Regions from separate parts of the Methylomonas sp. EFPC1 genome, predicted to be linked through region 3. Evidence: riboswitches for the same ligand, from Rfam matches in the RefSeq annotation. Region 3 holds a riboswitch; each other region holds the start of a gene.
What was found. A riboswitch is a leader RNA that binds a small molecule or an ion and turns the genes downstream of it on or off. The one in region 3 is predicted to bind cyclic di-GMP.
Positions count from the first base shown of each region.

Region 1 (3,602 bases), 1.4 Mb from region 3:
ACCGGCTCTATCCCCTGTTGCCAGCCGCTACGGCCGTTGAACTGGGCCTGAATGCCGGCCACGATGGACAAGGCAATCTCTTCCGGAGGTTGCGCGCCGATGTCCAAACCGAACGGGCGGAACACCCGTTCGACTATCAGTGCCGTGTTGTCGCCCAGACTTTGCAGTAACCGTTGTTTGCGATGCGCCGGACCCAGCAAACCGACCAACTCGCCGTTTTGGGTAATCAACATGCGCGCGCCGGTCTTTTGGTAGGTCGAGCCAAAGGTTTGTTGCCAAAAATTGGCGTGCGTTTTTTAGTGGATGATTCCTGCACTGACTATTCCTATAAAGAGATTGCCGCTCGAGCAGTTAAAAACTGATTAGGGTTTTGTCCGCGACTTATTGACGGCCTCCTAGCACAAAATGCATAAGGTGTGGAAACTCAAGCCTTGGCTTTTTTATCCTTACGGATGCCCCGGACCGCATACGTCCTGGCTTTATCTTTGGCGGTTTCCGCAAAGAAGGTCTTCCAGGTCTCGCCGCCTCTGTCGGCAATTGCCGCCGAAATATCCTTAAATAAACTGATACCTTCCAACACCATTGTCGGGGTAAAACCATAATCGTGGGTGAGGTAGTAACTGATGCTCATCAGATAGGTTTTTTCTCTACTCATGAGCTTGATCAGACGCTGCTTTTGTTTATCGTAGACATAGTAAGAGGTCAGCGCCAGCAGGCTCAGGCCAAAAAATTTCGTCCACAACAAAATGTAGGCATCGTCTTCATAGAGCTTCTGACCCTTGTTCAAAATGGCATCGGTTTTATTCATATGTATCCTCGGTGAAAGTGTCGGGCATCTTAATTTAAGTTTGAAAATTTTGTGTTGGAAATATTGGATAGTGTCGTCATAACACAGCCGCCCAAAGCGCAATACCGCGTAACTACAAGGCTACCAAGAACCAAGCGATGTTTTTAGCTTAACCAGTAGCTATGCCATGCCATCGCCTTAAATGCAAAAAAGCCTTCTCCACCTGATGGCAAAGGCGATTAGAGGAATCAACCTTTTTCTGGGGCTGAGTGATTTTCATCGACAATTGACAGATGACTAAAGCTCTGGCGAGGCCGGTCGTCGATTGCCGACGAAGTCATGATACGCATGAGAATGTTGGATTATTATTTCGGAGTTCGTTCCAAACCTTCGTTCCAGCACCCTGATTTTAAAGCATCGTCAGCTTGGCATATCACTACCCGAACTGATGACTTTTACCCTTACGGCGCAAACTCAAAGCCGCCGCCCAAAATCTCTTAAAAAAAATAAGGGATATAACCCACAATACGCGAAATAACACACTCTGCATAGCGTTATAGCCATCTAAAACCCCAGAAAACCGCCACACTTATTACTACTCCACCCTATCAAACAAAACAGCCTATCGCATTGTTTTATATGAACATAACCATAGAAAAACACTAGCAACCCTTGCTCAAATATATTTTGGCGCATGTTTTGCTTTATAAATAGTGCTGCACCCACCTGGGCGCAGCCACCAAGTCGCCACACTCGTCGCAAGGCGGGGCCGGAAAGCTGCGGATCTGATTCAGATAGTCGAGCTGCCTCTTATGAGCGGGTAAGAGAAGGGTCTAGCCGGTCGAGATTCATACACCGACAACTACCCATAGCGCTCGCTCACTGGTCAGGAATAGTTTGTTGTATCACCTGATTAGCTAAACCCGTTGTTTAACTCACTACGCAAGCAAGCCCGGTATTTAAAACTCTTTGGACGGTCTCTCTCGCAACCATAGCGTAGCGTGATCAATTCAGGAATATTGAAATACATAGCGGTTTTAAGGCTGTTCAAATTGCGCGGGAAGCCATCGGCCCAGCACTTACCGTACGCAAAGGACCGGAAAGTAAGAGGCTGACATCGCGGCATCCGGCGCAGGTGCGTTAGGCAACGACTCGCAAAGGGAATTGCGAAACATTGAATGTCGCCGGTAAAACCTACCGGTAAAAATCTTCGTCTTACTATGAAAGGAATTGAAATATGTCTGTTAACACGAAACATGCGCCTGCCTTGAAAAAGGTCGCTGCAACACTTGCTATTTCACTTTTAGGCCTCGGCAATGTACAAGCCGAGACCGTAAACGGCACCATCTATAAAACCGTCGACCCGGTTCACGGCGCCGGCACCACAATCGATTTCTACTCGTTCTCCTTGTCATCAGCTGCCAATGTGATAATCGATGTCCTGGCGAATGAAGGCTACGCAGCGGGCTGGGGCGCGCATCCCGGCGCGTATGTCGATATAAACGGCGACGGCGAACTGACACTGGCAGATAGCCAATTCCGCATTTTTCAGGACACAGTCTCACTGACTACCGAAATCGTCAGCGGCGACGACAGCCCAGCTTACACCATACCCGGCAATACCGGCGGATGGGCCGATGGCAGCTTGTTGAGCCGAGACTCCTACCTGGCTACTGCATTGGACGTGGGCAATTACATTATTGCTTTTGGCGATTACTCTCTAACCATCGAAGAAGCTGTGCTGGGCTTCAACAAGGGCGACACCATCACCGGTGCGACCGGCGTCAACCCGATAACGGGCGCCACCGGTCAGGATCATTTCGATTATCAAATTACCCTGACCGCCACCGACTACGTCACCGGAGCCAGCCTGCCTTTGACCATCACCGGCGAGGGTGTTAGCGCAGTGCCGGTGCCAGGGGCCGTTTGGTTGTTCGGTTCTGCATTAATGGGATTCAGTGTATTAGGCAAACGCCGCACCGCGTAACCCCGGCAAACAAGAGCGAAAAGGTCAGCCGACATCAGCTGTCGACTCACCCCTCGCAATGCATGTCTAAACCCTTTGGAGATGTCTATCTTTTGGCTGCCAGGCCCGAAATACTCAGACAAATCCAAATTAAACAGCAACTTAAATCTACCACAATCGTAAACAACGATGTGGTAGATATTGGAGACACTCAAAAATGAACATCGATTTACAAACTATTTTTAAAATCACCCTATCGTCCGCCGCGCTAACCCTTGCCGTTGCTCAACCTGCGACGGCGGCTTGGTCAGGCGCCGATAACACTCTCGAGCTGGGCACCAGCATCTCAAACCCTAGTTTTAATTCCAGCAATTTGGGCTTCGCGGGCAATCCGTCTCTGTCCAATGATGGTTGGGGCATGCAAGGTGCATTTACCAACTTCTATTTGAGCTCATCAGCCCAATCCGTGACTGTCGACGCGCGTTCGTCCGCCGCAAACTTTCCGGCCTTTTCAATTTTCAGAACCAATGTGGCTTATTCGGGTGAAACGGTCGGCGTCGATACACCGGCTGAGCTAACCGGCCAAATTCACAAATTTAACTCGGTCGGCCAAGCCGGCGATCCAGGCATTATGTGGGCAACCGGCGCGGACGGCATTGTCGAAACCCTGGGCTACGTCAGTTCCTCAAGCAAAAACTACGTTAACTCTTTCGGCGGCGTCATCGACTCCGGCGCCCACGATGTCAGTATCGACAATCTGTATGAAACCGGCGTATCCGGCACTATAGGCGTCACCGGCAACCCTGCTTTTGCCAACACCAAAAGATTCGCGACCTTGACACTGAACGA
Region 1 covers NZ_CP070494.1:2,669,460-2,673,061, forward strand. Annotated here, with positions in the region: partial or broken gene JWZ98_RS12445 (XdhC family protein) at 1-257, opposite strand, end outside; gene JWZ98_RS12450 (hypothetical protein) at 425-808, opposite strand; partial or broken gene JWZ98_RS23210 (IS5/IS1182 family transposase) at 921-1,025, opposite strand; cyclic di-GMP riboswitch class I at 1,524-1,598, shown strand; gene JWZ98_RS12455 (hypothetical protein) at 2,025-2,774, shown strand; gene JWZ98_RS12460 (hypothetical protein) at 2,971-3,602, shown strand, end outside.
Region 1: it holds a riboswitch for cyclic di-GMP, as region 3 does, so the genes downstream of both, JWZ98_RS12455 (hypothetical protein) here and JWZ98_RS18625 (hypothetical protein) in region 3, are expected to answer to the same signal.

Region 2 (3,602 bases), 240 kb from region 3:
TGTCGCTCAGCCGATTTATTCGCGCTCGGTGGCGCGTTGGCAGCACTATGAAAAGTTTTACGAACCCGTATTACCGATTTTAGCGCCGTATATCGATGCGTTCGGTTACGAATGAAGCGAATGGGCAGGGTTGTTCAAGCTTTTTGATCAAGTAGACTACGATCAAACGGATGTAAAAATGGAGCTTCCGTGCTCCCGGTCATCCTTGACCGAAACCGATCTAACCTAGTTCTGTCGCAGTCAGGTAAGTCGAATCGAATTAGATGCTATCCGGTGATTTGCGTTTGCCGAAACCGACTAAGCCGGCCATCGCGCTACCGAACAGCCAAACCGCACCCGGTAAGGGTACCGGTGATGCCGCGGCGGAGATGGTAGCGGTATAGGCCAGATTGGCGCCGCCTACCGTGCCGTCGTAACCACCCAAAATCAGCGTGTAAGTACCGGCAGTCAGGAAACGGGTCAGCGTCGCTGTGGCGGTGGTGCCTTGAGTGGCTGCGAAGGCCCAGGCGTTTGCGTCAACCAAAGCCAGCGTTGTGCCAAGTGGGCTGGCAGCCATGGGATTCAGCGCACCGTTGTCCAGGTAGCTCTGATGGCGACTGCTGCTACCCGCGGTATCCCAGCCGCTCCACAAGCCAAAAGCCGGGCGCAGATTGGAGCCGTCCGACGATACGGTGATGGTCACTTCCGCATCGGCATGCAATTCAAACAAACCGTAATCGGCGGTATGCCCCCAGTTTGTCGCGCCGTCTTTATAAGCTTTGGCGCCCATGCCTATGCCGTGGCCGCTGGCGGTTTGCGAGGTAGCTATGCCTCCGTCGTTATGGATCATCGCGACCCAGGTGGCGGGCAAATTGCCAATGTAGCCTGGATCGCCGGCCGACCATGGGCCTATAGCGGAACCGTCCGGTGGCAAGGTATCGCCGGAGGCCAGATTGTAGGTTACGTGAGCGCTAGCCATGCCGCTGATCGACATTAACGTGCCCATGGCGCCGGCTAGTGCTAGTTTTTTAAAGGTTAAGTTTGCAGTCATTTTGGATATCTATCGAATCAAATATATGAGTGTAAGCCTGTCGTTAAACAGCGCTTGGTGATGGGATTGCCGCTATTTGGCGGCAATCCCGCTGGGTAATTAAGCCGCTAGTGCTTGTTTGCGGCGGCCGAAACCGATCAAGCCGGCCATGGCGCTGCCGAACAGCCAGACTGCGCCTGGAACAGGCACTGCCGAAGTGGTAACCAGTACGTCGTAGGTTACGCCATCGAGCGCGCTGCCACCGTGCGCGCCGACCACCAAGGTATAAAAGCCATTGGTGTGTAGTCCTGGTGTGCCTGTGGCATTCCACTCTGCTTGATCGAACACAAACGAGTAGAACAAGGTGTCGGAAGTGCTGCTCATGCTGGCTGTCCAGATAGCTTCGCCCAAGCTTGAGCCTTGCAGGCCCGTTTCGCCGATTGTGGCAGCCGCGTTACGGTCAGATGTGGAACTGCTGTCCACATTGCGATACAGGGCCACGTCCAATAAGCCGTTAAATTGGCTGTAATCGGCGTCGTTTTTCACGGTAATGGTGGTTTTGATATTGCCCGCGCTGGCGCAGTTAGCGCTTGCTGTGTTTGCGCCGCAGCTAATATGAATCAAGCCGTAGTCCAGTCCCAAGCCGGTTGAAGCTGAATTGCCTGCTACCGCCAAGTAAGGATGGTCGCCATCAGCCGGTAGGTCGGCCATGATGGTGCCCCAGGTGGCGGCGTTAGTGCCGCCGTTTTTGTCCGAGTAAGCTTTCCACAAGCTACCGATAGTGTTAGTGCCGAAGCTAGGGTTTGAGCTAATAAGGTTTGCTGTCAGTGCGCCATCGTTGTCTGTAGCGCTGGAGCCGGTATGCAACTCGCGTTTGGTGAAGCCGGCAGCGGTTGTATGCTGACCTGAATACCACATATAGGGCAGGTTGCCTGCTACTTCTGTGGCTGTCTCAGCCGCGGTACCTGTGCCCGGAATTAAGGTGTTCGCGTTTAAGTCGCCGACTGTATAAACGTTGGTACCGTTGGCGACTCTATTGGTGCCGTTGGAGTTTGCAGATACACCGTCTGTACCGTTGATGCTGTTGGCGATGCCGAAGCCGATAGCGGAGTTACCGGAGGTTACTGAGCCCGCTCCGGTCAGGTTGTAGTAAGAGTGCGCGAACGCTTGGCTGGAAACAGCCGCTAGGCCAGTTGTCAAAATAGCTGCTATAGCCGTTTTATGAAAGATCATGATCGTCCTCTTTTGTTATTGGAATTAAAGGTAACAGCGAAACTGACAAAACTTGACCAACAGCAGCGAGCCAAACTTTGCCCTCGCCCATGGCGCGCATGGGGGCAATCCGGCCTTCTTTAAATCGTTTTTTAAGAACCGTGATTTTCCGGCCCCGCCTCACGACGGGTGTGGCAAAGCTTGCTTTCAGAGATTTGCTCATTCCGCCGGCGGCAGACATGGCAGGGGTAGAGACCTACTAACCGCTTTTTCGGAAAGCAAACCACGAAGCAAGTACACTAGTTACAGCGAATAGTGGGCCAACTTAATAAAATATATAAATATCATTGTATTGCTGCTTATTTTGCCTGGGATGGCATGAATGAGCTGCCGGCGAAATTCAGCGAAATAGCGCATGCGCTTATTTTAAATAACACAGTTCAATTGTTGGGAGATAATCCCCGCTTGGTGGTGAAGTTTGTTTTGGTGGATTTGATCAGGAATTTCTTTATTTTCTAGTCGTTTATTGTTAGGTTGTTGCGCCGCTAATTGGGTTGGCACGAGATTTTTCTGTGGAGAGATGTATGCAAAAAACCGATAAAACCCCGCTGTGGGTGTTCCTGGCCCTGTCGAGTATAGAAACCCGCAAAGGCGCGTTACTGTTGATCTGGAGTAGTATTGTTTTTACTCTTTACTGTGTGCCTTGGCCGCTCTATTTCGATGGCAACGGTTGGGTTGCCAAATTATTTTTGATCGACGATTGGGAATGGTTTGCGATGATGCTGCCTATGACGTTTTGGTACTGGCTGAGCATGAGGTGGGTGGATAAAAACGGCGGCTGGCGTTTGGCTGGTGCGTGATATGCCGCACTATTTTTTGGGACATGATTCGTCAGATCGTGACGCTTGCTCCGAAAGGATTAGCTCGTAGATTATCTTTCGATCTTGTAAGCGGCTAGCTTAATTCCGTATTTGCTCTTGCGCTTAGCGGTTGGAGTGAAGCTTGCTATCAAAAATCGATTGAATACTTAGGTGGCCGCCATCCAGGTTTGATCGGCTTTCCACCTTGGTAAGCAAGCGCCGGTAATATCTAGCGGCGATGCTTTCTTCAATTTAGTGTTGTTTCTATGCTTTCACACATTCTGCCCAAAGCCGAAATATCCATTCGCGAAAACCTGCGTTGGTTATACATTCTTAGAAATTTGATGCTGTTTGCCGTTACGGTGGCGGTGTTTATTGCGGTGAACGGTCTAGGTATTAATTTGCCGCAAAACCAGCTGTGGCTGGCGATTTTTGCGATTTCCATACTCAATCTGTACACCTGGCTGCGGCTGAGAACCCCGGAAGAAGTTACCGAGCACGAGATTTTTTCGCAAATATGC
Region 2 covers NZ_CP070494.1:3,829,346-3,832,947, reverse strand. Annotated here, with positions in the region: gene JWZ98_RS23270 (sulfotransferase) at 1-115, shown strand, start outside; gene JWZ98_RS17505 (hypothetical protein) at 260-1,030, opposite strand; gene JWZ98_RS23265 (hypothetical protein) at 1,130-2,242, opposite strand; cyclic di-GMP riboswitch class I at 2,343-2,427, opposite strand; gene JWZ98_RS17495 (hypothetical protein) at 2,806-3,081, shown strand; gene JWZ98_RS17490 (ATP-binding protein) at 3,348-3,602, shown strand, end outside.
Region 2: it holds a riboswitch for cyclic di-GMP, as region 3 does, so the genes downstream of both, JWZ98_RS23265 (hypothetical protein) here and JWZ98_RS18625 (hypothetical protein) in region 3, are expected to answer to the same signal.

Region 3 (3,602 bases):
TGCCCCGGCCACGCCGGCCAGCGTGATGGTATCGATGGCAAAATCGGCTGATGTGGCTTTGACGTAACGCTGGCTGGCTTGCGGACTGGGATCGCTACCGATAGCCGTCAACTCGAACACCTGATTGAGTCCGGAAATCTCGGTGGTATTGAGTTGGCTAAGCAAATGGTCGCCGGTATTGGCCGGATTATCAGCATTGGACGTTGCCGTACTCCAAAACGTCGACAAGTAATAGCCCCCGGCATAAGGTGCCAGCGCATTCCGGTCCAGGTTCATCGTAAACGTACCGCCGGATGGCGCATTCAATGTCGCGGCGTCGGCGCTTGCCGAGGCCATTCCCATACCGATGGCTAGCATCGCCCGCACCACCAAAGTGGGATAGCCACAGTTTTTGTTGATCTTCATAAAATCCCTATCAGCGGATGGTCAGAATAAGCCCTCTCCCTGCCTGAATACACAAGCGGCCGTAGTCGACGGCATGCGGGCACGAAGAGGGATTTATTGCCGAAAGTCCGGGCCCGAAGCGAATCTTGGCGACCGCCCCAAGCCCACTTTGTGAGTTAAGCTGCGACCAAGGCTTTTCTGCGACTTGCACCCAGCAAGCCCAGCAGCCCGCTGCCGAACATCCAGACCGCCGCCGGTACCGGTACCGCCGATGGCGCCGTGCTAGGCGCCAGGCTAAAAGTACCGACCACGGCATTGGTATTGGCGCCAACCAAACCGGCCCACAAACCGGTCCATTGCAAGTCGCCGCTCAGTAGTAATTCGCCATTGCTGCTTAGCGACTCGGAGACGTTGGTCAGCTTCAAGAAATTTTGGTAGCCAAAACCGGTATCGTAGGTTTTGATATTCCAGGTGCTTCCGGTTTTTACCAGGCTAAAGTCGTAGGGCGTCAAAATGCCGCTGCCGCCTTGGCTGGTCAATAACCAGGCGCCGCTCAGACCGATTTGACCGACCGAGGTATTGCCGGCGTCCATCGTCGTGGCTTGTTCGGTACGGCCATAGGGACCGGCAGCCGGATAGCTGTTGGTCGTGGTGTTGGCGTTAACCGCAAACGACATCGCGGTGCTGGCAGTTGCCGATAGCGTCGTTCCGCCGGTGGTTGCACCGGTGATGCCCAGTAAATTATCGCTGGCGCCCCAATGTTTCGCGACAATCCAGCCATTCGGATAGCCACTGCCGACATTGACCGATGCCGCCGCAAAAGCGGCATTGTTGATGGTAATGGTGGCATCGCCGCTGACTTGCGCGGCGCTGGCTGTAGCAGGCGCCAAAACGGCGGTCAATGCGCTTAAGGCGAGCAGGCCGGCGCTTACCCATTGAGTGCGGTTGTAGTGCAAGATTGTCATTTTTTATTCCTTAATAAATTACGGTTAAAGTTAATCTGCAAATCGCCAACCCGAATTTCGGGTCTTAAACTGGCAGGTAACCCGGCTGTCTTAATCTCCAAGACCCGTGGCTTTCCGGCTCCGTCTCGCGGCGGATGTGGCATGTTTGTCGCGGTCCTTACGACATCACTCTAAATCCCTGAGTGAGGTGCTCCTGAAAAACTCCTGTGGCAAATAGTTAACGACGGCATCAGTACTTGATTGAAAAACTTAGAAACCCGGCGCGGCCGGCTGCCCGCGCTACCCGGCCCTCGAAATAGCCGTAGGGCTGAAAATAATCCTCATCACTGAGATTTTTGACCGTGGCCGCCCATTGGAAACGCCCGGTTTCGTAAGCCAACGCCGCGTCGAAGCTGTGGTAGCCGGCGGTTTTAAAGCGATTGTTATTGGATAAATAAGCGCCGGCGCGGGCGTACACGCCGAAACCCAAGCTAAAACCTTGCAACTCATTCTGCTGAAAACGGTAATGCGCCCAGAGCCGCCCGGCATCTTCCGGGACTTGAGCCAAGCGATTGCCGGCAGCCACCCCGGCTTTGTCGTCCATGAAGCGGGCGTCGGTATGCGCATAGTTTGCCAGCACACTGAAGCCCTCGACCGGTTGCCAGAGCAAATCCATTTCGATACCGCGCGAGCGTTGCTGCCCTGCGGCGACCGAACGCCGCAGGAAATCGCTGCTGTCGGTGACCGCGACCTGGCTGCGCTCGATTTGGTACAACGCCAGTTGGCCGCTGAATTGATTCGCAAAATTGAATTTCAGACCGGTTTCCAGATGATTCGACAATTCCGGGGCCGGCGTATCGACGAAATTGACAAACGGTTGGCCGCGCATGCCCTCGCTATAAGAAATAAACCAGGAAACCTCGTCGTTTAGGTCGATCACGCCGCCTAGGCGCGGCAACCATTTCAGCGTATCCGTGGTGACATTTACCCCAGTTTGCGCGTTATTAAAATCGATACCCACCTTGCCCAGCCTAAGACCGGACAGCCAATGCAAACGCCGGTACAGCGTGCTTTGCCACTGTAGGTAAGCGCCGTAAGTGAGGTTTTCGATGAACTGATTGTCCCGGCCCGGACCGGGTACGGCATAAGGGGAGTCAAATAGCGGTGCGCGCAGATCGACCGTACCGACGCCGAATCCTAAGGCGCCGAAATCGCCCTCGATAAAGCCGGCATCTTGCAAACGGCTGTAATCAGCGCCCAACAACAGATTGTTTTCGCTGGGACCCAGCTTAAATTTGCCCTGCAAATTGCCCAATACGCTGCGTTCATGCTGTTGTTGAAACAATTCGGCGTTCACTAATGCCCAGTGCGATGCCGGCAGCAAGGGCCGATCCGCGACCAGGCCATCGCTACCGAACAGGGTCTGAATTTTCTCGTCGAATTCAGCCTGCGCATAGCGCGCCTTCAGGTTTAAGCGCCAGCTCCCGGTGAGCTGCCGGTCCAGCGTAGCCCATACCGCATCGGCATCCGAATGGCTATCGGGCAGATTGGCCGGCCCCGGGAACAGATCGGGCCGGGTAACAAAATCGCCGGCGATGCTGCCGGTGGCGGGCAAGCCCTGGTACTCCGGTTGCTGCCAACGCGACAGTTTGGCTTGGATCGTCAAACGGGTTTGGTCGTTATCGGTCAGCGTCAGGGCCGGGTTAAGGTTAAAACGCTGCGTTTCGATTATGTCGATGTTATGTCTGGCGTTGGTATATTCGCCCGTCATGCGCAACAAAATATTGGCGTTTAGGGGTTGATTGACATCGAAATACGGCTGATAAAAGCTGTGGCTGCCGATTCTAAAACCCGCTTCGCCGAAGGCTTTGGCCTGCGGCAATTTAGCAAGCAGATTCACCACCCCGCCCACCGGGGAGCCCGAGCCGCCGCTGTAGAGCAAGGCGTTGGAACCCTTCAGCACTTCGATTCTTTCGATATTAATAGTGCTTTCCCGGTCACCGGGGTTGTAGTACTGGGTAAAGCCATCCAGCAGTTGTTCGGAACGAAAACCGCGAATTAAGGTGCCTTCGATAACCGGACTATAGAGCGTATTGCGCGCCACTATGCCGCTAACATTGACTAAGGATTCGCTGAGGTTGATCGTTTGCTGGTCGTCTAACAAGGGGCGGTTAAGCGCGTGCACCGACTGCGGGATTTGCTTGATTGGCGTGTCGGTCCCGGTGGCGCTGGCAATATGCCTGACGGCATAGGTCCGCGCCTCGTCAAGCATCG
Region 3 covers NZ_CP070494.1:4,070,745-4,074,346, forward strand. Annotated here, with positions in the region: gene JWZ98_RS18620 (hypothetical protein) at 1-405, opposite strand, end outside; gene JWZ98_RS18625 (hypothetical protein) at 561-1,349, opposite strand; cyclic di-GMP riboswitch class I at 1,422-1,500, opposite strand; gene JWZ98_RS18630 (TonB-dependent receptor) at 1,579-3,602, opposite strand, start outside.